3 regions of the Pseudarthrobacter sp. NPDC059871 genome follow, and region 2 is predicted to be linked to each of the others. Evidence: riboswitches for the same ligand, from Rfam matches in the RefSeq annotation. Region 2 holds a riboswitch; each other region holds the start of a gene.
The links. A riboswitch is a leader RNA that binds a small molecule or an ion and turns the genes downstream of it on or off. The one in region 2 is predicted to bind S-adenosylmethionine.

Region 1: another riboswitch for S-adenosylmethionine. It lies ahead of ACFV4R_RS16885 (homoserine O-acetyltransferase); the one in region 2 lies ahead of ACFV4R_RS08570 (DUF1737 domain-containing protein).
Region 3: another riboswitch for S-adenosylmethionine. It lies ahead of ACFV4R_RS03765 (LLM class flavin-dependent oxidoreductase); the one in region 2 lies ahead of ACFV4R_RS08570 (DUF1737 domain-containing protein).

What each region holds. Positions count from the first base shown of each region.
Region 1 is NZ_JBHWJV010000013.1:620-7,915, reverse strand. It holds gene ACFV4R_RS16915 (glycine--tRNA ligase) at 1-117, opposite strand, end outside; gene ACFV4R_RS16910 (DMT family transporter) at 247-1,233, opposite strand; gene ACFV4R_RS16905 (RNA-binding S4 domain-containing protein) at 1,266-1,496, shown strand; gene ACFV4R_RS16900 (alpha/beta hydrolase) at 1,591-2,241, opposite strand; gene ACFV4R_RS16895 (SGNH/GDSL hydrolase family protein) at 2,320-3,189, shown strand; gene ACFV4R_RS16890 (hypothetical protein) at 3,291-3,878, shown strand; gene ACFV4R_RS16885 (homoserine O-acetyltransferase) at 4,016-5,131, opposite strand; SAM riboswitch class IV at 5,144-5,258, opposite strand; gene ACFV4R_RS16880 (bifunctional o-acetylhomoserine/o-acetylserine sulfhydrylase) at 5,406-6,728, opposite strand; SAM riboswitch class IV at 6,772-6,887, opposite strand; gene ACFV4R_RS16875 (VOC family protein) at 7,049-7,296, shown strand, end outside.
Region 2 is NZ_JBHWJV010000005.1:76,954-84,249, reverse strand. It holds gene ACFV4R_RS08600 (aminodeoxychorismate lyase) at 1-133, shown strand, start outside; gene ACFV4R_RS08595 (pyridoxamine 5'-phosphate oxidase family protein) at 194-658, shown strand; gene ACFV4R_RS08590 (TetR/AcrR family transcriptional regulator C-terminal domain-containing protein) at 674-1,381, opposite strand; gene ACFV4R_RS08585 (hypothetical protein) at 1,621-1,875, shown strand; gene ACFV4R_RS08580 (GNAT family N-acetyltransferase) at 1,992-2,585, shown strand; partial or broken gene opgC (OpgC domain-containing protein) at 2,620-5,099, opposite strand; SAM riboswitch class IV at 5,339-5,453, shown strand; gene ACFV4R_RS08570 (DUF1737 domain-containing protein) at 5,467-5,745, shown strand; gene ACFV4R_RS08565 (rhodanese-like domain-containing protein) at 5,742-6,152, shown strand; gene ACFV4R_RS08560 (O-succinylhomoserine sulfhydrylase) at 6,153-7,296, shown strand, end outside.
Region 3 is NZ_JBHWJV010000002.1:212,715-220,010, forward strand. It holds gene ACFV4R_RS03745 (hypothetical protein) at 1-176, shown strand, start outside; gene ACFV4R_RS03750 (MFS transporter) at 173-1,717, shown strand; gene ACFV4R_RS03755 (rhodanese-like domain-containing protein) at 1,714-2,094, opposite strand; gene ACFV4R_RS03760 (LLM class flavin-dependent oxidoreductase) at 2,136-3,380, opposite strand; SAM riboswitch class IV at 3,596-3,704, shown strand; gene ACFV4R_RS03765 (LLM class flavin-dependent oxidoreductase) at 3,740-4,834, shown strand; gene ACFV4R_RS03770 (NtaA/DmoA family FMN-dependent monooxygenase) at 4,846-6,273, shown strand; gene ACFV4R_RS03775 (ABC transporter substrate-binding protein) at 6,270-7,296, shown strand, end outside.

The sequences.
Region 1 (7,296 bases), on a different contig from region 2:
GAGGGGCCCGTAGTCCCAGGCTGAACGCGAACCTCCGTAGATCTCACCGGCCTGGAACACGAAGCCCCTCCGTTTGGAGAGGGAAATGACCTGGTCGAGGACGGATTTTGCTGCCATGGGGGTAACTCCAATTTCTACAGGGCCGCTGGGTGCGGTCCGCGGTTTTCAGGCCACGCACGGCACCGGATGTGGGGCACGTCCGGTGCCCTGGCGGGCGGATGAAGGGATGCGTGAAAGCTGCGTTTCCTAGCCTACCGGCCGCCGTCCGCGGAGCGCGCCCCGCGGCCACGGCAGTGTTGCCAGGATGATGGCCGCCAGGGTCAGGATGGTGCCCAGGACGGTGGGAAGGGCCACCACGCTGCCCGGTGCCGGCACGAAGATGTCCAGGGCCAGCGAACCCATCAGCTGCCCGGCGATCATGCCCAGCCCGGTGACCAGGACGCCGAGGGTCCGGACCAGGAGGGCGCCCAGGCCGATGAACACGCATCCCATGGGTCCGCCCAGGTAGTACCACCACTCCGCGGGCAGCGGGTTTGCGGGTCCCGCCACCACCACCTTGATGGCCAGCACCGTCCACAGGACCAGGCAGCCGGCGATGAAGTTGACCAGCGTGGCGGCGATCGGGGTGCCGTAGTGAACGGTTGCGGTGCCGTTCATCGCCTGCTGGAAACTCATCAGGAAGCCCGCTGCCACGGGCAGCAGGAGGGGCAGCAGCAGCGCGGCAGCCCCGCCGGAGCCGGATGTGGCGAAGCGCGGTGATACGGCCCAGGCGACGGCGGCGATGGTGAGGATGCAGCCGACAATCCGGATGCCGGTGACGGATTTCTTGCCCGCGGGGCCCAGGCCCAGCCGGTCCACCAGCAGGCCGCTGACCGTCTGTCCCGTCACGGTGGCGACCGTGAAGAGCGCCACGCCCAGGATGCCGACAGTGAAGGTCTGGGCAAACACGAACAGCGCGCCGATGCCGCCGGCCAGGACATAGGCGGGCGGGAACGCCCGGCTGCGGACGGCGGGAATGATCCGGGCAAGGCCGGCCCGGCCACGCGGCAGCAGCAGCGAGATGAGGATCATGACCAGCAGCCCTGTGCTGAAGCTCACCACCGCGGCGCTGATGCCGTCGTCCAGCCGGGCACCCAGGGCGCCGTTGATCCGGCCCTGGACGGGAATGGCAAGGCCTGCGCCCACCGCCAGCGGCAGGCCTGCGAGTACGGGCAGGCGGGAGGTGGAGGTCATTGGATCCACCTTACGTCAGGCATTATTGCTCTATGAGCATCCCCGTTGACGACGTCCCCATCCGCGACTCCATGATCCGGCTGGGCCAGCTGCTGAAGCTTGCCAACCTTGTGGAGGACGGCGTGGAAGCGGCGGAGCTGATCAAGAACGGGCTGGTGAAGGTCAACGGCGAAATTGACGACCGCCGAGGCCGCCAGCTGCACAACGGCGACACCGTCACCGTGAACGGCCAGACCGTGCGGGTGGTCGCGCCGGAGGCCTAAGACCCCCGGCGCCCTGTGTGCTGTACTCCGCCTGCTGTACCCCGCCGGCGGAAAAAGGGCGTGGCTCCCGGGCCGCCGCCCGTCGTCGTACGCCCTATTTCTTCAGGACCTCGTGGGTGAGGAATTCGCCCACGTGGCCAATTTCCTGCTGGTTGATGCCGTGCCACATTCCTGTGTAGAGCACCTTGGTGAGCTTGACGTGCTTGCGCACCCAGCCCATGGTGTAGTCGATCTTGTCCTCGGTGATCACAGGGTCCTGCTGGTCCCGGCCCCAGAACATGGGCACGGTGCCGTCCAGCTCGGCATCCTTGAACGTGGGGTCGTCGCCGGCGTCCACCACGAACCCTGAAAGTCCGACGACGGCTGCGAAGTCCGCGGGCCGCTGCCGCAGGAGGGTGGTGGCCATGGCCATGCCCATGGAGAAGCCGAGCAGGGACACCGAGGGGTGCCCTTCCCTGATGGTGTCGATCCAGTCCAGGACGTACGCCGAGGCCTTCTTGACCCGGTCCAGCGAATAGTCGATCGAGGCCGTCAGCGGGAACCAGGTAAAGCCCGGGCCCGTGGCGATCGGGGCACGGACGGAGGCGACCGCGAACCCGCCGGGCAGGAGATCCGCGAGGCTCAGCAGGTCCTGCTCGTTGGCGCCGTATCCGTGCAGGAGCACCAGCAGGGGTTTACCGTCCCGCTCGCCTTCAGGGTGCGACCACAGGACGACGGGGGCAGGAAATACTTCGGCTTCAGTCATGGTTTCCATTCTTACAGTTACCCGAAAGTAACAACCTACGTTCGCGTAGGCAGCGAGGCGGAAGGCAGGATAGGACCCGTGACTGACGCAAGCCCCCTCCACAGCCCCATCACGGACACCGGCTCCCACCCCTGGACCCGGTACGTGGCCATGGGCGACTCCTTTACCGAGGGCATCGGCGATCCCGAACCCTCAAGTCCCGGCGGCTACCGTGGCTGGGCCGACCGCGTGGCCGAAGAACTGGGCCGGACGCTGCCCGACTTCGCCTACGCCAACCTGGCCGTCCGCGGCCGGTTGCTCCAGCAGATCGTCGACCAGCAACTCGCCCCGGCGCTGGCGCTCAAGCCCGACCTGGTGACGCTCTCCGCAGGCGGCAACGACCTGATCCGCCCCGGCGGAGACCCCGACGCCCTGGCCGAAAAGCTGGATTCCGTGGTGCAGATCCTGTCCATGGGCGGAGCCACCGTGGTGCTGTTCAACGGTCCCGACACCGGATCCTCGGTGCTGGGAAGGATCCGCAGCAAGGTGGCCATCTACAACGAGAACCTGCGGACCGTCGCGGCACGGCACGACGCCGTGATTGCGGACATGTGGTCCCTGCGGCAGCTCAGCGACCCCCAGATGTGGGACCAGGACCGCCTCCACTTCTCTCCGCTGGGCCACCACACCATCGCAGCAATGGTGCTCGAGTCCCTGAACGTGAAGCACACGCTCGAACCCCGCCACCCCAAACCACTGCCGCCGAGCACCTGGCGAGAGGCCCGCAGCGGTGACCTCGTCTGGGCCCGCGAGTACTTTGTGCCGTGGGTGCTGCGGCGGCTGCGCCACCAGTCCTCGGGCGACGGCATCACGGCCAAGCGTCCGACGCCGGGTCCGGCCTTTGGGCCGGGCGTTCCCCTGGGTTCGGGGGAAGGTCCGCTTGGGACGGCCGACGCAGTGCGGCGCTGAGCTGGTCTGGTCTGGTCTGGGGCAGCGTGCCGGTGACCGCCGGAACGGCATGCGGCCCGTGACCGTTAAGCTGGAAAGACCCACTCGAGAGGCGCAGCACCGTGAGTAACCTGTTTTTCTGGATCATCATCCTGTCATTCGTGATCCCGATGGCCATGCGCATGTACCGGAAATCGGTGGCCAAGCGGAACCACGACCAGAGCTTTCCCGGCCGGTACCCCGAGCAGTTCCCCGGCGCCGGCCAATATCCCGGCAGCCAGAACCCGGGCGGCCAGTTCCCCGGGTCGGCCGGGCCGCAGAGCAGGCAGCCGCGCGATGGCTACACCCAGCAGGACTACTACTCGGGCGGTTTCCGGCAGATCGGGCAGCAGGCACCGAACGTTCCACAGCCCGGGCCCTACCAGTACGGCCAGCCGCCGGTCCCTGGCCAGGGCGGGCAGCCTTTCGGCCAGCCGCCGTACGGGGAGCAGCAGTTCAACCAGGCTCCCTACAACCAGCCCCAGCCCGGCCAGCAGCAGCCCGGGTACCCCGCGCCGGAACAGCCGGCAGCGCCCGCCACTCCCCCGCCGCCGTCGGCCCCGCAGGGATTCCGGGCCCGGAAACTCGCGGAACTGGACCAGAAGTACAGCAACGGCGATATGTCGATGGAGGACTACATGGCCCGCCGCAGCGAAATCATGAACGGCTAGCCTGGGCCGCAGAAACCCTTAGGGGCCCCGGGCGTCGTCACGTTCTGGAGATCATCGATCAGAGGCTTGTTCGCGCAACCCGGCCCTTGAGAGTTCGGATCCGCGGACAAGCCTCTGTTTCTGTGCAGGCCGTGCTGCTAGGCCAGGAACTCCGACCGGAGCTGGGCTCCCAGCTGGCCGATTTCGGTCAGGAAGCCGTCGTGGCCGATAGGCGCCTGGATGAGGTGGACCTCAACGTCGCCGGGAAGGGCCTGGGCCAACTCGTAAGACTGGGACGGGAAGTAGAGCCGGTCCGATTCCACGGCTGCCACGAAAAACCGGGCACTGGTCCGGGCGAGGGTAGCGGCCAGGCTTCCCCGGCCGCGGCAGACGTCGTGGCTCATGAGCGCCTCGGTGAGGGCGATGTAGCTGTTCGCGTCGAAGCGCCGGACGAGCTTGCTGCCCTGGTGGTCCAGGTAGCTCTCCACCTGGTACCGGCCCCTGCCGGCGAGGACTCCGCCCTGCAGGGGCGACTCCGAAGCCTGGGCTTCCCGGCCGAAGCGGTGCTCCAGCTCGGCGGCCGACCTGTAGGTGATGTGGGCAATGCGGCGGGCGAGCGCCAGGCCGTCCTCGGGGCAGGGACCGCCGTAGTAGTCGCCGTCGTTGAAGTTCGGGTCCTGGCGGATGGCCAGGGTCTGGGCCTGGGCGAACGCGATCTGTTCGGCCGTGCTGGCCGCTCCCACCGCGATGACGGCGCAGCGCTGCACCCGTTCGGGGAAAGTGACGGCCCATTCCAGCGCCCGGGCGCCGCCCATGGAGCCGCCCAGCACCGCGTACCAGCTGCTGATGCCCAGCTGGTCCGCCAGGCGGGCTTCAGCTTCCGTGCTGTCCCGGAGCGTCACCAGGGGGAACCGGGAGCCCCACGGCTTGCCGTCGGGGCCGGGCGATGACGGCCCGGTGGAGCCGTAACAGCCGCCCACAATGTTGATGGAGACCACAAAGAAGCGGTCCGTATCCACGGGGGCGCCGGGTCCGGCAAGGTGCTCCCACCAGCCTTCCTCATCGGTGTCCCCGCGGGTCACGTGCGTGCTGCCGGTCAGGGCGTGCTCCACCAGGATGGCGTTGCTGCCATCGGCGTTCAGCGTCCCCCACGTTTCGTACGCCAGGGTGACGTCGGGCAGGAATCCGCCGCCCTCGAGCTGCAGCCCCCCGATGGAGGCATAGCGGACAATTCCGTGTTCGGGTGCGGTTGTACGGGCGACGGTAACCGTCATGGCAAGACCTCTTCTACGCGCTTGCCCGCCGTCGTTTACCGGCAGGCCAGGTCTTCACCCGGGGCACCCCGCCGCGGAAGGAGGGTTGCCGGCCAGCAAGCCGGGGCTGTCACTGGCACTCATGACCTGGTTCGAGTGTACGAAACACCCCCCGCTGATGGCCAAGCATGTGACTGGTTGTGACTTGCCGGTCCGCGCTGCTTTTCCCCGACGGCAGCCCGGCGGAAGGGAGGCCGGCCGCCTGGCCGGCCTCCCGCCGTCGTACGTCTTCGGCTTAGCCGGCCGCTCCCTTGGCGGCGCGGAAGCCCGCCTTAAGGTCTGCCAGGATGTCATCGATGTGCTCGATGCCCACGGACAGCCGCACCAGGCCAGGCGTGACGCCGGCAACCGCCTGCTGTTCCGGGGTCAGCTGGCTGTGGGTGGTGGAGGCAGGGTGGATCACCAGGGAACGGACGTCGCCGATGTTGGCAACGTGGGAGTGCAGTTCCAGGGCATCGACGAACCGCTGCCCCGCTTCGGCTCCTCCGGCAAGGTTGAAGGCGACGACGGCGCCCGTCCCCTTGGGCCCGTACTTGCGGCCGCGCTCGTACCAGGGGCTGGACGGCAGGCCCGCGTAGGCAACCGATTCAACGTCGTCCCGGCCTTCCAGCCACTGGGCCACTTCGGTGGCGTTGGCCACATGGCGTTCCACGCGCAGGCTCAGCGTTTCCAGGCCCTGGGCAATCAGGAACGCGTTGAACGGCGAAACGGCCGAGCCGAGGTCGCGAAGGAGCTGGACCCGCGCCTTGAGGATGTAGGACAGGTTTGCGCCGAGGAGGCCGTTTTCCCCGAGGTCCCTGCCATAGACCAATCCGTTGTAGGTGGGGTCCGGGGTGTTGAAACCCGGGAACCGATCCGGGTCCTTGCTGAAGTCGAATTTGCCCGAATCCACGATGACGCCGGCGATCGCCGCTCCGTGCCCGCCGAGATACTTGGTGGCGGAGTGGACCACGATGTCGGCTCCCCATTCCAGGGGACGGATCAGGTATGGCGTGGAAAGGGTGTTGTCCACGATCAGGGGCACACCGGCCTGGTGCGCCACCCCGGAAATGCCTTCGATGTCCAGGACGTCCTGGCGCGGGTTGGAGACCACCTCGCCGAAGAACAGCTTGGTGTTGGGCTGCACGGCGTCCCGCCACTGGTCCAGGTTGTCCGGGTCCGCCACGAACGTCACGGTGATGCCGAACTTCTTCAGCGTGTGGGCGAACAGGTTGTAGGTTCCGCCGTACAGGCTGGGGCTGGCCACGATGTGGTCGCCCGCCTCTGCGATGTTCAGGATGGCGAAGGTCTCCGCGGCCTGGCCGGAGCTGAGCAGCAAGGCACCGAGTCCCCCTTCGAGGCTGGCGATGCGCTGCTCAACGGCCTCCTGCGTGGGGTTGCCGATGCGGGTGTAGATGGGGGCCAGTTCCGCCAGGGCGAACCGGTTGGCCGCACTCTCGGCGCTGGGGAAGACAAACGAGGTGGTCTGGTAGATGGGCAGTGCCCGGGCGCCGGTAACGCCGTCGGGCTCCTGGCCGGCGTGGATCTGGCGGGTTTCGAAGGACCAACCGTTGGACATTCAAGGCTCCTTTGACATGGGCCCGGCATGCTGAGAGCACCGCGGGCCGCGCTTGCCGCCCGGCCGTTGCCGGACAACCAGGTCCTCACCCGGGGCACCCCACCGCGGATGGAGGGTTGCCGGCCAGCGAGCCGGGGCTTGGCGCTGGCACTCATGACCTGCGCCCAGTGTAGGAACACCTTGGCGGCGGCGGACAGGATTGTGACGAACATGGTCCTGCACGCCAGTTCCGGGCTGAAAACTGAACCCTGCTGAAATGGAAAATTCGAGTAAGGCAAGCCTAAGCTGAGAGCCCGATCACAAAGTGCCAAGATGATGGCATGCGCATGGATCACGTCTCTTACGCCTGTGAACACGATGGCCTCGCGGCCACAACCGAACGAATTGCATCTGCCCTCGGCGTTGAGGCAGTGAAAGGCGGGGTACATCCCCGGTTCGGTACCCGGAATATGATCATCCCGCTCGCGGGCCACAAGTACCTCGAAGTCGTTGAGGTCCTGGACCACCCCGCCTCTGACAAGGCCCCCTTCGGTCAGGCCGTACGGGCCCGTTCGGCGGCGGGCGGCGG
Region 2 (7,296 bases):
CGCGGTCTGGCTGATCTCCAGTGTCCGCCTGCTCGCCCCCGTCAACACGATCGACGGCAAGCAGATCGGCACACCGTCCCTCCAGAAGGAACTGACAGCCGAACTCACCGAGCTTTACGCGGGAATCCAATAGCGCTGAAACAAGGGGTGAAGTCCCTTTTCCGTATTCCGCTTCGCCCGTAAGGTGTGGACCATGGACTCGCTCAAGCTGCCAATCGAAAACCTTTCCTTTGACGACTGCTGGGATCTTCTTTCAGGCGACACGCTGGGCAGGCTGGCCATCGTCGTCGACGGCCACCCTGAGGTCTTCCCCGTCAATTTCGTTGTCCACCGCCGGAGTATCGCGTTCCGCACGGCGGCCGGTTCCAAGCTGTGGGGCGCCATGATGGAACGCCCGGCGGCCCTGGAAATCGACGGCTACGACCCCGCCACGGAGCTTGCGTGGAGCGTGGTGGTACGCGGCGATACCCAGGTCATTGAGGACCAGGCGGAAATGGATGCCGTGGACGGCCTGGGGCTGGAGCCCTGGCAGCCGGGTGAAAAATCAAATTACATCAGGCTCAACGCCAAGGCCCTGACGGGCCGCCGGTTCAAGGTGAACCGGCCGGACATCTGGAACACCCGGCTGCAGGACCGCAGGCGCGCTGCATTCGAGTAGCCGGCAACGGTGCCGCTAGGAGCGGTTTGCCGTCAGGGAAAGCTGCTTTTCCAGCCCCGAGAGCAAGATGGTGATGCCCTGGTCGAGTTCCTCGGAACCGTCATAGTCCGCCAGGGCCGGCGCCAACGCCCGGAGCCGGGGAAATTCCTTCGCAGGCAGCCGATGCAGGCCCAGCCGGAGCAATGCCTCATTCTCGTCCGGGTCAACGATGTACTCCTGCAGCTCGTTGAGGAGATGGCCGTAAAGGAAACCGTAGTAGGCCCGGTAGACGTGGAGTGCGTCGGAGGGTCCGAAGCCCGCAGTAATCAGCAGGGAGAGGATTTGCTCGAGCGGCCGGAGGGTGCCCAGGGGGCGCATTCCCAGCGGCGTGGACAGCGGCCTCGTGACAAGCAGGGGCACCACGTTCGGGTGCTGGAGTGCCAGCAGCCGAAGGTTGTGGGCAATCGTGCGGAGTTGTTCCTTCCAGTCAGGGTCCTCTGGATGGATTGAAAGATCATCCAGTACCAGCTCCGCCACACCGTCAAGCAGAGCCGCACGGTTTTCTGCGTACCGGTACAGGCTCATGGGGTCGCGCCCCAGTTCCTGCCCGAGCCTGCGCATGGTGAGCGCTTCGACGCCGTCGGAATCGACTAGCTCAAGGGCCTTGGACAGCACCAGCTCCCGGCTTAGGCGCGGTTTAGACCGTGCCCCCGCGTCAGGCCTGCGGTTCACTGGGGAAGCCATGTGTACGTCCTTGCGTTGAGATCGCCCGAACCTGGCGGCTGCCGCACCGTTGTTGAGGGGCATTGCTTGTTATGTAGTCTACGGGTAAAGTCTACATTGTAGACGAAGGCATCGACCCGGCTGAGAAACTTCTATTTTCCACAGGGGCCCAGTCACACTCCATCGCCCCGTGCAGGGCGTGGGAGGCCCGCCGCTATAGCCGAATGGCGACACCATGCACTTAGCGAAGGGAAGCCGTCATGGCCAATTCGCAGTTTGATCTGTTCCTCCAGGAAGCCACCTACCTCGACGACGCCACAGAACATGGCCTTAACCGTGACCGCCTGTTCGGGCTGTACACCAGCTGGTGCTTCATCAACCAGCACTCCCCGGGAGCGGAACCGCAGTTCTGGGCAGCCATGAAGCACCGGATCAACCCGCGGCACAACCGCCTGCGGATGAAAGGCCCGGCCGCTGCCGACTACATCGTCGCCAGCTATCCCGGCCTCATCTAGCGAACGAAACAAGATGCTGTGGCACCGCGGGTGCCACAGCATCTTTCATTTAGGCCCCTCAGCAAAACCATCCGCCGGGCTGCAGCTATCTCGCAGCCGCACGGCACAATCGAGGGATGAATACTCCCAGTCCCGGGCCCGCCGGCGATCCAGAAGAACTGCTTCACGGCGTGGGCGTCCGGCTTCTCCATGACGGTGATGGCCATGCCCTGGCAGAGGCCTATACCCGGAACCGGGAGCACCTCTCACCGTGGGAACCCCAGCGGCCGGAGGAGTTTTATACCGCCCGGCGCCAGCTGGAGCTCATCCAAGCCAAGCTTGGGCAGCTGGCGTTGGGGACAGAAGTTCCCTGGGTTCTTACCGAGGGTTCCGGCAGCCCGTCGGCCGGCCAGCGCATCGTCGGAACCATCACCCTCACCGGAATTGTCCGGGGTCCGTTCCTCAGCGCCAACCTCGGTTACTGGGTGGACCACGGCCTCCTGGGGCGGGGGGTCGGCACGGCGGCTGTCAGGTTCGCGGCAGGCTACGCGCACAGGGAGCTTGGCCTGCACCGTATCCAGGCCGCCACCCTGCTGCACAACGCGGCGTCGCGGCGCATCCTGGGCCGGGCAGGGTTCCGGGAGATCGGGGTTGCCCCGGAGTACCTGCAGATCGCCGGAACATGGCAGGACCACCTGCTGCACCAGCTCATCCTGCCGCACGGACAGTGACCGTGGGCGGCCACGCCAGGCTCCCGAACAGGTCCTAGGTGGGAATGATCCTGAAGAGGAACTTCGTCCGGACCATCGCCCACAGGAGCCCGAGGACCACGGCATAGGCGGCGGTGTTAAGCAGAACGTTCTCCTGCTGCAGCGCGGGGATGTTGGCCACCACGGCGATCAGCACCACGTGCATGATGAACACGTAGAGGGTGGCGCGCCCCAGGGGAATCAGGAACCATCCCAGCACCCGCTCGATGGGTTTCCAGTACGCCGTCAGGAGCGCGTAGGCAGCCACCACCAGGATCAGCACGTTGAGCAGCCGGCCCGGAGCCAGATAGGTGCGGGCAAACAGTGCGTCGTACATGGCCCGGTACGTCGTGTCCGGAATCAGGGCCAGGCGGACGTCGAAGCCGTTGGCCAGGTAGGGGTTACCCCAGGACAGGAACGCGAAGAGCAGCGCGACGGCGGTGCATGCCGCTACCAGCCACGTCCTCGCAGACAGCCACGCCACGATGGTCCGCCGGTGGTAGCCCGCCACGAGCCCGATGACGAACAGCACCTGCCATACAAGCAGCGGGAACGAATCCTCGAACTGCGACGGCAGGAGCCGAAAGCGCGTGATGGAGCCGACGGCGTAGAGTCCGAGCGTCGCGGCCAGCACCCAGAGGGCCTTCCCGCGGCTGAGCGCGGCGAGGATCAGCGGGCTGACCAGCAGCAGCACCACGTACAGGCCCATGACGTTGAACTGCCAGGGGCCGAACTGCAGCAGGAGGACGGCAGGAAGAATCTGCGGCGGCACCGGGAACTGGAAGAGGGATTCCATCCCCGCGTACAGGTCGTAGGTGCGGCCGGCACCCTGGTGGCCGGCCCCGCCGGTCCCCTGGTCCACGAACGTGGTGAGGGCTTCGGTCCGGAAAATGGGGAGGAGCGAAACCAGGAACACGCCCACCAGGACCACCAGCGCCGTCAGGTACAGCTTGCCGGCCCGGCGGGACGTCAGGTCCAGCACCGTGCCAAAGTCCTCGCGCACCCGGGGGCCGTAGACCATGCCCACCACCAGCCCGGAAAACAGCACGAACAGTTCGGCGCCGCTGACGAACCCCACAGCTTCCTGGGTCAGCAGCTGGAACAGCGACGTCATGCCCAGGTGGTTGACCACCACGAAGACGATGGCCATGCCGCGGAGCAGGTCAACCCGCGAATCCCGCTTGGAGGGATCGGCGTAACCCAGGCGGTAGCGGCGTTCACCCTGCGGGGAACCTGCCACAGTGCCACCAGCAGGAGGATCAGCGCCACGCCCACCGTCCAGGCTGCGGCGCCCGTCAGGGTGTTGGCCCGGACATAGCTGCCGCCGGCGCCTACCTCCGTGACGGGTCCGGTCACCATTGACGAATCCTTCAGCTGCGCGTGGGCAGCCTCCGCCACGGCGGAATTGCCGGTCAGCAGCCAGCTGATGCTTGCCACTCCGGTGTCCCGGGTGCTGGTCCGTTCGTCCCACACCACCAGCGCAGTCTTCTGGAACTGGGCGGACGTGGCGGCTCCCACCACCTGGTCGAACCAGCCGGCCTTGACGTCCACCTCGGAGGCGCCCCCGGAGGAGGGGCTGTAGAACGCGGCGGTCTGCAGTACGAACGGTTTAGCACGCCCGGCCGAATAGTCGTTGTAGAAGTTTTCCCCGCCGGAGGCTGTGAGCATCTCCTGCAGCTCGCCCGGCCGGGGCACCGTGTTCACCGCCGCCCCGCCGGCCGTATCGTCGTGGAAGGCGGTCAGGCCCACCCAGTCCACGGCGTCATCGCCGGGATAGTACGGTTCGTAGGCGCTGTCGGCCCCGTCCCAGGTCCCGTCACCGTTGGTGTCGAGCAACGCGAAGCCCTCACTGCCGGGCGTGGGCGCGTTCCGGCTACGGGCGAAGGGATAGTCCTTGCCAAGGTACGGCTCCCACACCATCAGCGGGCCGCCGTCGGACTTCTTGAAGGCAGCGGACACCGCACGGAAGGCGTTCCGGTACGCGCCGGGCTGCTGGCCCCATTCCACCCAGCTGGCATTCATATCCGGGGCGAAACGAATGAGCACCTGCCCGGTAAAACCGGACGTCAGCCGCCGCACTTCGCCGGCAAAGGAAGCCGCCGCAGCGTCATCTATCTGGTCCAGGGGCACGCTGGGCTTCACGGTGAATATCGCGTGCGAGCCCTGCAGTGACGCCTGCTCCAGGAAGCCCCGGAGGTTGTTCTGCTCCGACGGGCGGTACGGCAGGGCGAGGTCGTGCCCGTAGGCTGCGGGGGAAGCGCCAAGCCGTTCGGCGAAACCGGCAGCGGAATCCTCACCCCATTCCAGCATTGCCCCGAACAGGGGTTTTCCCTCATCCGGGCTGAGGTCAGCCGCGCGGGCGGCACCTGCGGGCAGCACCACGGCACACGCTGCCAGCAGCAGGACGGCAAGGAATGTCCACCCCCTCGACGCGCCCGCGCGGAACGGACTGACCGAAGGCTTGGTGCGTCGTCGCGCGGATGTACGCGTGCTCATGGAACCCCCCGGTGCCGAAGACCTGGTGGGGCGGCGGCCCCACCTGTACTTTATCGGTCGCGGCCTGCCGGGAAAGCATGCAGGAAGCGTTGTAGAACCCGTCCACCTGCGGCAATGCCGTCGTCGGGCGCTTCCGCGAAAGGGCTCCGCACCCCTGTGACCCTGTGTTTCCGGTTCAGTTACGGAAGATGACGACGGCGGCGGTGCGGCTCCCGGCGGCAGGTGTTACGTTTTTGGGGAGTAATGAGTACCGGCACCAAGCCCTGACTGGCCGGTCGGCAACCCTCCTCCCACGGCGGGGTGCCTCAGGTGAATACTCGGCATATCGACCGATTCGAGCTGCAAGCGTGAGAGAAGGAGATCCGTCATGTCTGACGCACCTGTCCCCGAAGAGAAACTGTCCTACCGCCTGATCAGCGGCCCGGACGACCGCGCCTTTTGCGAGCGGATCTCGGCCGCCTTGGCGGAAGGGTATGTGCTGCACGGCAGCCCGGCAGCGACCTTCAACGGCAGCAGCGTCATCGTGGCCCAGGCAGTGGTGCTCCCGGCAGCCATCGCCTCCGCGGATGCCGCCGTCGCCACCGCCGTGGACAGCCTCGAATCCGCTACTGAAGAAACCGAATTCGACGGCGAGGGCCACGCATGAGCTACGCAGGAGACCTGACACCCCAGGAGGCCTGGGCCAAGCTGGAGCAGGGCGCCATCCTGGTGGACGTCCGCACGGAGGGCGAATGGGCGCACATTGGCATCCCGGACACCAAGGCCACGGACAACGATCCCCTGTTCATCCAGTGGACGTTCCCGGGCGGCATTCCCAACCCGGACTTCATTACAGACCTGGAGCAGCAGGGCCCGGAGAACCGCGGCACCGAACTGCTGTTCCTGTGCCGCTCCGGGCAGCGCTCCATCGCGGCGGCCACGGCGGCAACCCAGGCGGGTTTCACCTCCTACAACGTCCTGGAAGGCTTCGAAGGCGAACCGGACCGTTACGGCGAACGCACCGTCAACGGCTGGAAGAACCGCGGCCTGCCCACCAACCTCGGAAAGAACTAAGTGACCTTCAACGAAGACGCCGCCGGCTGGAGCCCTGACACCCAGGCCGTCCGCGGCGGGCTGGACCGCACCAACTTCCAGGAAACGTCCGAAGCGATATTCCTCAACTCCGGGTTCGTATACGAATCCGCTGCCGCTGCCGAGCGCGCCTTCACCGGCGAGGACGAACGCTTCGTCTACTCCCGCTACGGCAACCCCTCGGTGGCCACGTTCCAGGAACGCCTCCGCCTGCTGGAGGGCACCGAGGCATGTTTTGCGACGGCGTCCGGAATGTCCGCCGTCTTCACGGCCCTCGGTGCGCTGCTGGCTGCCGGGGACCGCGTGGTTGCTGCCCGGTCGCTGTTCGGCTCCTGCTTTGTGATCCTGAACGAGATCCTGCCCCGCTGGGGCGTGGAGACAGTCTTCGTCGACGGCCCGGACCTGGAGCAGTGGCGGTCCGCGCTGTCCGAGCCCACCACCGCTGTCTTCTTCGAATCCCCGTCCAACCCCATGCAGGAAATCGTGGACATCGCCGCGGTCAGCGAACTGGCGCACGCGGCGGGTGCCACCGTCGTCGTCGACAACGTGTTCGCCACTCCCCTGCTGCAGCGCTGCGGACAGCTCGGCGCCGACGTGATCGTCTATTCCGGCACGAAGCACATCGATGGCCAGGGCCGGGTTCTCGGCGGTGCCATCCTGGGCACCAAGGAATTCATTGACGGTCCCGTGAAGCAACTGATGCGCCACACCGGGCCCGCCCTGTCCGCGTTCAACGCCTGGGTGCTCACCAAGGGCCTGGAGACCATGGGCCTGCGCGTCAGCCACTCCTCGGCCACCGCCCTGCGGCTCGCCGAATGGCTGGAACAGCAGCCCGCCGTCAGTTGGGTCAAGTACCCGCTCCTGAAGTCACACCCGCAGTATGGGCTCGCCGCCAAGCAGATGAAGGCCGGCGGCACGGTGCTCACGCTTGAACTGGCGCCCTCGGGCGGGCGCTCCGGCAAGGAGGCCGCGTTCGCGCTGCTGGACGCGCTGCGGATCATCGACATTTCCAACAACCTGGGCGATTCCAAGTCCCTCATCACGCACCCGGCCACCACCACGCACCGGGCCATGGGTCCGGAGGGCAGGGCCGCGATCGGCCTGACCGACGGCGTGGTGCGCCTGT
Region 3 (7,296 bases), on a different contig from region 2:
TGGGCCGAATCGCTGGGACAAGCACACTACCGACAACGGGCACGCCGTCCCCGCGTGCCGCGCTGTGGCTGTGCCTCGGCGCCGGGTTCGTGACCCTGCTCGATCAATCGGTTTTCGTTCTTGCCGTCCCGGCCATGGCCGCCGGCCTGCATGCGGACAGCGGGCAGGTGCAGTGATCCTGGCCAGCTATTCCCTGGCTTTTGGCGTCGCGCTGGTTCCGGCCGGACGGTTGGGCGACCTGCTGGGCCGCCGGAAACTGTTCATCGCCGGGGTTGCAGTGTTCGGCGCCTTCAGCCTCCTCGGCGGGCTTGCGTCGGATCCCGCCGTCGTCATCGCCGCCCGCCTGCTGCAGGGACTGGGCGCCGGCACGCTGAACCCCCAGGTACTGGGCCTCCTCCAGGACATTTTTACCGGCTCCGGGCGGGCCAAGGCACTGGGCTACTACGCGGCCGCCGGTGGCACGGCTGCGGTCTGCGGCCCCCTTGTGGGCGGCATTATTCTCTCCGCCGGCGATCCTGCCCTTAGTTGGCGGCTCCTGTTCCTGGTCAACGTTCCGCTCGTGCTGGTCCTGGTGCCCCTGGCGCTGGTTTACCTTCCGCGCGCGGCGCCGCAGCCCGGCCCGGCCAGGTCAGGAAGCGCGCGCACCCCCGGAACGGATGCCGCCAGCTTAGCCAGCGCAGGCCGCATCCAGGACCCAAGCGATGCTGCACCGCGCCGTTCCTCCGTGGACGTCCCGGGGGCGGCCTTGCTGGGCGCGGTGGTGGTGGCATCGCTGGTTCCTACCATCTACGGCCCGGGCCCGGTGGCCGTCGTGTGGATGGGAGTGGGCGCCGCCGCAGTGCTGGCCTTCGCGGCATGGGAGTTTTCCTATCACCGGCGCGGCCGCACCCCGCTGCTCAGCCCGGCGCTGGTGAGGTCGCCCGGGTATCTCCTTGGCACGGTGGTGGCGCTGTGCCAGTTCGGCGTCGGAGCGGCCATGGCGGCAGTGACCTCGCTGTACTTCCTGTCCGGAACGGGCCTGCCTCCGCTGGCCGCCGCAGCGATCCTGGCACCGCAGGCCGCCGGAATGCTGCTGGCTTCAAGCCTCAGCTGGAGGTTCGTTGGCCGGTACGGCAGGACCGGAATAGTGGTTGCCATCGCCGCGGCGCTGGCCTGCCTCCCGGCAAAGGACTGGGCGGTCCAGGGGTTCGACGCCGGTGCTGCCGCAGCAATTGTCGCCGGGGTGGGGCTCCTGCAGGGCGCGGCCACAGGGCTTGTGGTGGCGCCCAACCAAACACTCACGCTGGCCCATGCGCCGCAAGGGGCGGCGGGGGTGGCTGCGGGGTTCTACCAGCTCAGCCAGCGCTTCTCCGCAGCACTCTGTTCCGCCGCGGCCGCGGGCATGTTCCTCGGCGAGGGTGCCTCCGGCGGGAATGCCCGGGAAGCCTTCCACCAGGGCATCGTGCTGTGCTGCGCGTTGCTGGCCGCCGCCCTGCTGGCCGGAGCGGCGGACGCCGTGCGGATCGCTGTTTCGGCACGGAAAGCCAGGGCCGCCGTCGCACGCTCCGGAAAGGAAAGTACGACGACGGCCCTCACCCCAGTGCCCGGCGCCCCGGTGCCTGCAGCGTCGGTTTCCGGCGAGCCAGGTGCCCGGCCGGCGGCGCCGGTGGGGGCAGGGGCCGGTGTCCGCCGGGCAGGTTCACCGGCCCCGGGAGCCGGGGAACGGACGGACGCTTAGTTGCCGGCGGCGTCGACGGGCCCGGTGGTGGGCACACCGGCGTCGCGCAGGGCGGGGAAACCGCCGTCAACGTGCACGGCGTTGGCGTAACCGAGCCGCTCAAGCTTCCGTGCAACCGGGCCGGAGCCGTTCACGGAGCCGCAGAACACTACGATCTTCTGGTCCGTGCCTTCAACCTGCGCCAGGCGTTCCTCCGACTCGGGGCCGAAATCCTCCTCCACGCGCCCGCGGTCCACCACCAGCGCTCCGGGGATTGCACCGGTGCTGTTGCGTCCGGCATCGCTGCGGACGTCAACCAGCAGTGCACCGCCGGCAATCAGTTGGGCGGCTTCTGCGGCCGTGACGAGTTGCGTGTCTGTTTCGGTTTCAGTGGTCATGATTCTTTCCTTCTCTTGTGCGGATGGTGATGGGACAAACTTCAGGACAGGCCCCACTCGGCGGCCAGCAGTTCGTAGGAGTGCACGCGGTGCCGGTGGCTGTGGGCGATGGTGGTGATCAGCAGTTCCTGGGCGCCCGTGGCGTGCTGCAGGGACCGCAGTTGGTCGGCCACCTGCGCCGGGCCGCCCACGAACCGCGTCTCCACCCGGTCCCGGATGAGGTCCGGAGCCCCCGTTTCGGGTGCGGCTGACAGCGCATCCAGGCGGCCGCCGTCACGGGGCGCAGGGTAGGGAATGGCGCCGTGGCCGGTGCGGATGCTGTGCACCCAGGCGGCGTAACCGGCGCCAAGGGTGCGGGCGGACTCCCCGCCGTCAGCCACCAGGACATCCGCGGAGACGGTGACGTATGGCTCCGCCAGCGCGGCCGACGGCTTGAAATGGGTCCGGTATTCTGCCACCGAATCCAGCACTGTGGCAGGGGAGACGTGGTAGTTCGCCCCAAACGGCAGGCCGAGTTTCCCTGCCAGCCGGGCGCTGGGACCGGCCGTTGAGCCATGGATCCAGAACTGGGGCGTGGTGCCCCGTGCCGGAGTTACCGTGATCTCCTCGCCGTGCCGGGTCCGGTAGCCGCCGGTGAAGAACCCGATCACGTCCTGGACGTCGCTTTCGAAGTTGTCCGCGTCGCCGGGTTCGCGGCCCAGGAGTTCGGCCTGGAGGCGGAATTTCCGCGGGAGGACGGAATTGAAGAGCCGCCGAGCCGCCGGGACCAGGAGCCCGTCCACCACCCGGGCTCCCTCGTCCGGCTGCGCCGCAGCGACCGCGCCCGCGGCGTGCGCGGGGCCGTCCGCATGCGTAGCACCCGCAGCGGAGCCGTGGGCGGCGGCGGGCTCCGGCGTCGTCCGTCCCGCATCCGTTGAATCCGCGGCCGGCGTGCTGGGCTGCCCCGACCGTCCGAACCCCAGGTCCAGCCGGTCCGGGTACAGGGCCGCGAGGGTGCCGATGTTCTCCGCCACCTGCAGCGGCCGGTAGTTGCCCAGGATGGTGGCGGCGGTGCCCACACGGATGGTCCGGGTGGCCGCCGCAACCAGGGCCGAGAGCACGTGCGGGGCGGAACCGGCGACGCCGGGGTTCAGGTGGTGCTCGGCCAGCCAGAAGCGGTGGTAGCCAAGGTCCTCTGCGGCTACAGCAAGGTCAATGCTGTTGCGCAGCGCGTCGCCGGCCGACTGCCCGGCAGGGACTGGACTGAGATCGAGTACTGACAGGGGGACGGGGGAAGCGGTAGGCATGGCATGACCCTACGAGCCGGCCCACCCTGTCCCAAGCGGCCCTGTCACCGGGCTCAACCGGGGGAAACAGGCCGTCACGGAGCCCGTTTCCGATGCTGGGCAAAAGTGCAAAGATGACGCCAAAAGCCGCTGTTTGACGCGGGATTTCCTGCGTTGACGCCGCGCGACAACCGCGTTTGTCAACGCATTGGGCCGGCTCCTACATTCAAGCCATAGGTCAAGAGTCAGCACGCCAAGGACCGGCTGGTGCTGCGGCAACCCTCAGGCATTTTGTGGCGGGGTGCTCCGGAAACAGACCTGGCCGCACCGCGGCAAGTGAATGTCGTCCCGGCCGCGCTGCGGCCCTGAAGAAGGAAACCATGGCTTCAACACCTGTCCCTGAACTGCGCTCCAAAATCGTTGCGCTCGAGCTCGACGGCGACGGCGCCCACCCGGCCGCGTGGCGCCGCGCGTCCCACCTTCCCGGCGCCCTCCTGGGCGGCGGCCGGATCCGGGAAACCGCCCAGGCCGCGGATATCGCAGGCTTCCACCTGGCCACCTTCCGCGATTCCCGCGTCCTGGATGCCGGCAGCACCGGCATCGCCGGCCGGATCGACGCCGTGCAGCGTGCGGCCTTCGCGGCCCCGCTGACCCGGTCCCTTGGACTGGTCCCCGAGGCGGGAACGCTGTTTACCGAGCCGTTCCATGTGGCCACGCAGCTGGCCAGCCTGGACTATTCCTCCCACGGCCGGGCCGGCTGGCTGGTCAGCGCCGCCAACGAACCCGCCGAGGCACGGTCCGTGGGCCGCCAGGCACTCGCCGAAGCCGATGTCCTGGCCGAGGCAGCAGACGTGGTGGAGGCCGGCCGCCGGCTCTGGGATTCCTGGGAGGACGGCGCTGTCATCCGGGACGCAGCCACCGGCCGTTACCTGGACCGGGACAAGCTCCACTACGCCGACTTCGACGGTGACAGATTCTCCGTGAAGGGCCCGTCCATCATTCCCCGGCCGCTGCAGGGGCAGCTGGTGGTCTTCGCACCGGCGGACCTGATCCCTGCCGTCGAAGCGGACGTGGCGCTCGCCGCCGCCGGTTCGGTGGACGGACTGGCAGCCGCGGCGGTGGCTGCAGCAGCGGCCGGAACCCCGCGCACCCTGGTGGAGCTCGACGTCGTCCTCGACTCCCGCGGCCAGTCCGCGGCGGAGCGCCTCGCGGAGCTTGATGCGTACGAACCCTGGCAGGGCGGCGCCCGGTACGCCGGCAATGCGGCAGGGCTCGTCGAGCTGCTGGTTGAACTCTTCCGCGCAGCAGACGGGGTCCGGCTCCACCCGGCCGTCCTGGACATCGACCTGCCCGAACTCGCCGCCCAGGTCCTGCCGGAACTGCACCGCGCCGGTGTGGCCGCGCCGCGCACCGGAACCACCCTGCGCGAAACCTTCGGCCTTCCCCGCCCCGCCAACCGCTACGCCGCGGCCTGAAAGAGAGCATCATGAGCACGCACCACCGCACCGCCGGCAACGGCCAGATCCAGTTTGGCGTCTTCTTCCAGGGCGTCAACCACACCACCGTCTGGAAGACCCCGGAGAGCGGTTCCCAAACCGACTTCGAATCCTTCCGCCGGGTGGCCCAGACGGCGGAGCGCGGCCTTTTCACCGCGTTCTTCCTCGGTGAGGGACTCCGCCTGCGCGAGCACCTGGGCCGGATCCACGACCTCGATGTCGCCGGCCGCCCCGATGCCCAGACGGCCCTCGCGGCCCTGGCCGCCGTCACCACCAACATCGGCCTGGTGGCCACCCAGAACACCACCTACAACGACCCCGCAGACCTGGCGCACCGCCTGGCCAGCCTGGACCTGCTCTCTGGCGGGCGGGCGGCCTGGAATATCGTCACCACGGACAACGCCTGGACCGGTGCCAACTTCCGGCGCGGCGGGTTCCTCAAGCACGAGGACCGCTATATCCGGGCCGAGGCCTTCGTCCAGACGGCCAAAGCGATCTGGGATTCCTGGGCCGACGGCGCAATCGCCGGGTCCCGGGATGCCGGGCGCTGGCTCGAGGAAGGCAGCATCACTCCGGTCCGGCGCACGGACGCAAGTTTCGACGTCGAGATCACCGGCCGCCTGCCGCGCTCCTCCCAGCACCACCCGGTTCTCTTCCAGGCCGGCGACTCGCCGGACGGGCGGGACTTCGCCGTCCGGAACGCCGACGTGATCTTCTCCCGGCATGCCGAGCTTGAGGATGCCAAGAGGTTCCGCGAGGACATCGTGGCGCGCACCCTTAAGGCCGGCCGCCCCGCGGACGACGTCAAGATCTTCCCCGGCCAGGAGTTCATCCTCGGCGCCACCGAGGCCGAGGCCGAGGAGAAGCACCAGTGGGTCCGCGAACAGCAGGTGGGCCCGGAGACCGCCATCGCGTACCTGGAGCAGTTCTGGGGCCGGACCCTCACCGGGTACGACCCCGACGGGCCGCTTCCCGAAACGGACCCCATTGTGGACGTCACCAACCCCACCCGCGGCAACGCCTTCCACGGCGCAAGCGCCAAGGAACTCGCAGCCCAGTGGCGCGCCGAGGCCAAGGACAAGGGCCAGTCCATCCGCCAGTTCGTCGCCGCGCGGTCCCGGCTCAACGGCCGTGGCCTGGTGGGATCCTACGACGGCATCGCCGACAAGCTCGCCGAATATGCCCACACCGGAGCCGTGGACGGCTTCAACATCACCCCCTGGATTGTTCCCGGTGGGCTGGACGACATCGTCAACGAACTGGTCCCGCGCCTGCAGGACCGCGGCGTGTACCGCACCGAATACGAAGGCACCAACCTCCGCGAAAACCTGGGCCTCCGCGCCCCACTGACCCGCCGCGCATCCCTGCACTCCGGCCGTAACGGCGCCGGCCTGACCGAAAGCGAAAACGTCGCATGACCCGCCCCAACCAGCCCCGCAGCAACCAGCCCCGCACCCTGCCCGCCGGTCCCTTTCGCCGGCCGACCGCCGTCGTCGGCCTTCTTGGAACCGCAGCGCTGCTGCTCTCGGCCTGCGGCGGCGGGGCCGACGCCGGCACGCAGCAAAGCGCCGACGCCACCCCGGTGTCCGGCGGGAACCTGAACTTTGCCCTGTCCGTGGACCGCGGCTGCATTGATCCGCAGCAGGTGGGCAACAACGATGCCATCGCGATCGCCCGGCAGACCGTGGCGTCACTGACCTCGCAGGACCCGAAGTCCGGCGAAATCGTGCCCTGGCTGGCAGAGAAATTCGAATCCAACGCCGATGCCACCAGCTTCACCTTTACGCTCCGGACCGGCGCCACCTTCGCGGACGGCACGGCCATTGACGCTGCATCCGTGAAGACCAACTTCGAAGCGATCAAGGCACTGGGGGCCAAGGCGAGCCTGGGTTCCACGTACCTTAGCGACGTCAGCGCCATCACCGTCAAGGACCCGCAGACCGTTGTGGTGGACTTCAGCAAGCCCAACGCCCAGTTCCTGCAGGCCACCTCCACCTTCACGCTGGGCCTGCTTTCGCCGTCGTCAGCGTCCCTGTCCGAGGCGGACCGCTGCGCCGGGAAGTTCTCCGGCTCCGGCCCGTTCAGCGTCAAGAGCTACACGGTGGACAAGGAAGCGGTGCTGGAACGCCGCGCCGGCTACAGCTGGCCGGCCGCTACCAACACCAACACGGGCGAGGCCTACCTGGATACGGTCACGTTCAAGATCATCCCCGAGGCCGGCAACCGCACCGGCAGCCTGCAGTCCGGCCAGATCGACGCGACGGCGGCCATCTCCGCGGCGGACATCACCCTCTTCAACGGCAATGGCTTCTGGAACGAAACCCGGGCCAACCCCGGCGTCGTCTACAACCTGTACCCGAACGAGTCCACGCCCAAGCTCAAGGAAACAGCTGTCCGCCAGGCGATCTCCAAGGCCATCAACCGCGAGGAAATCACCACCA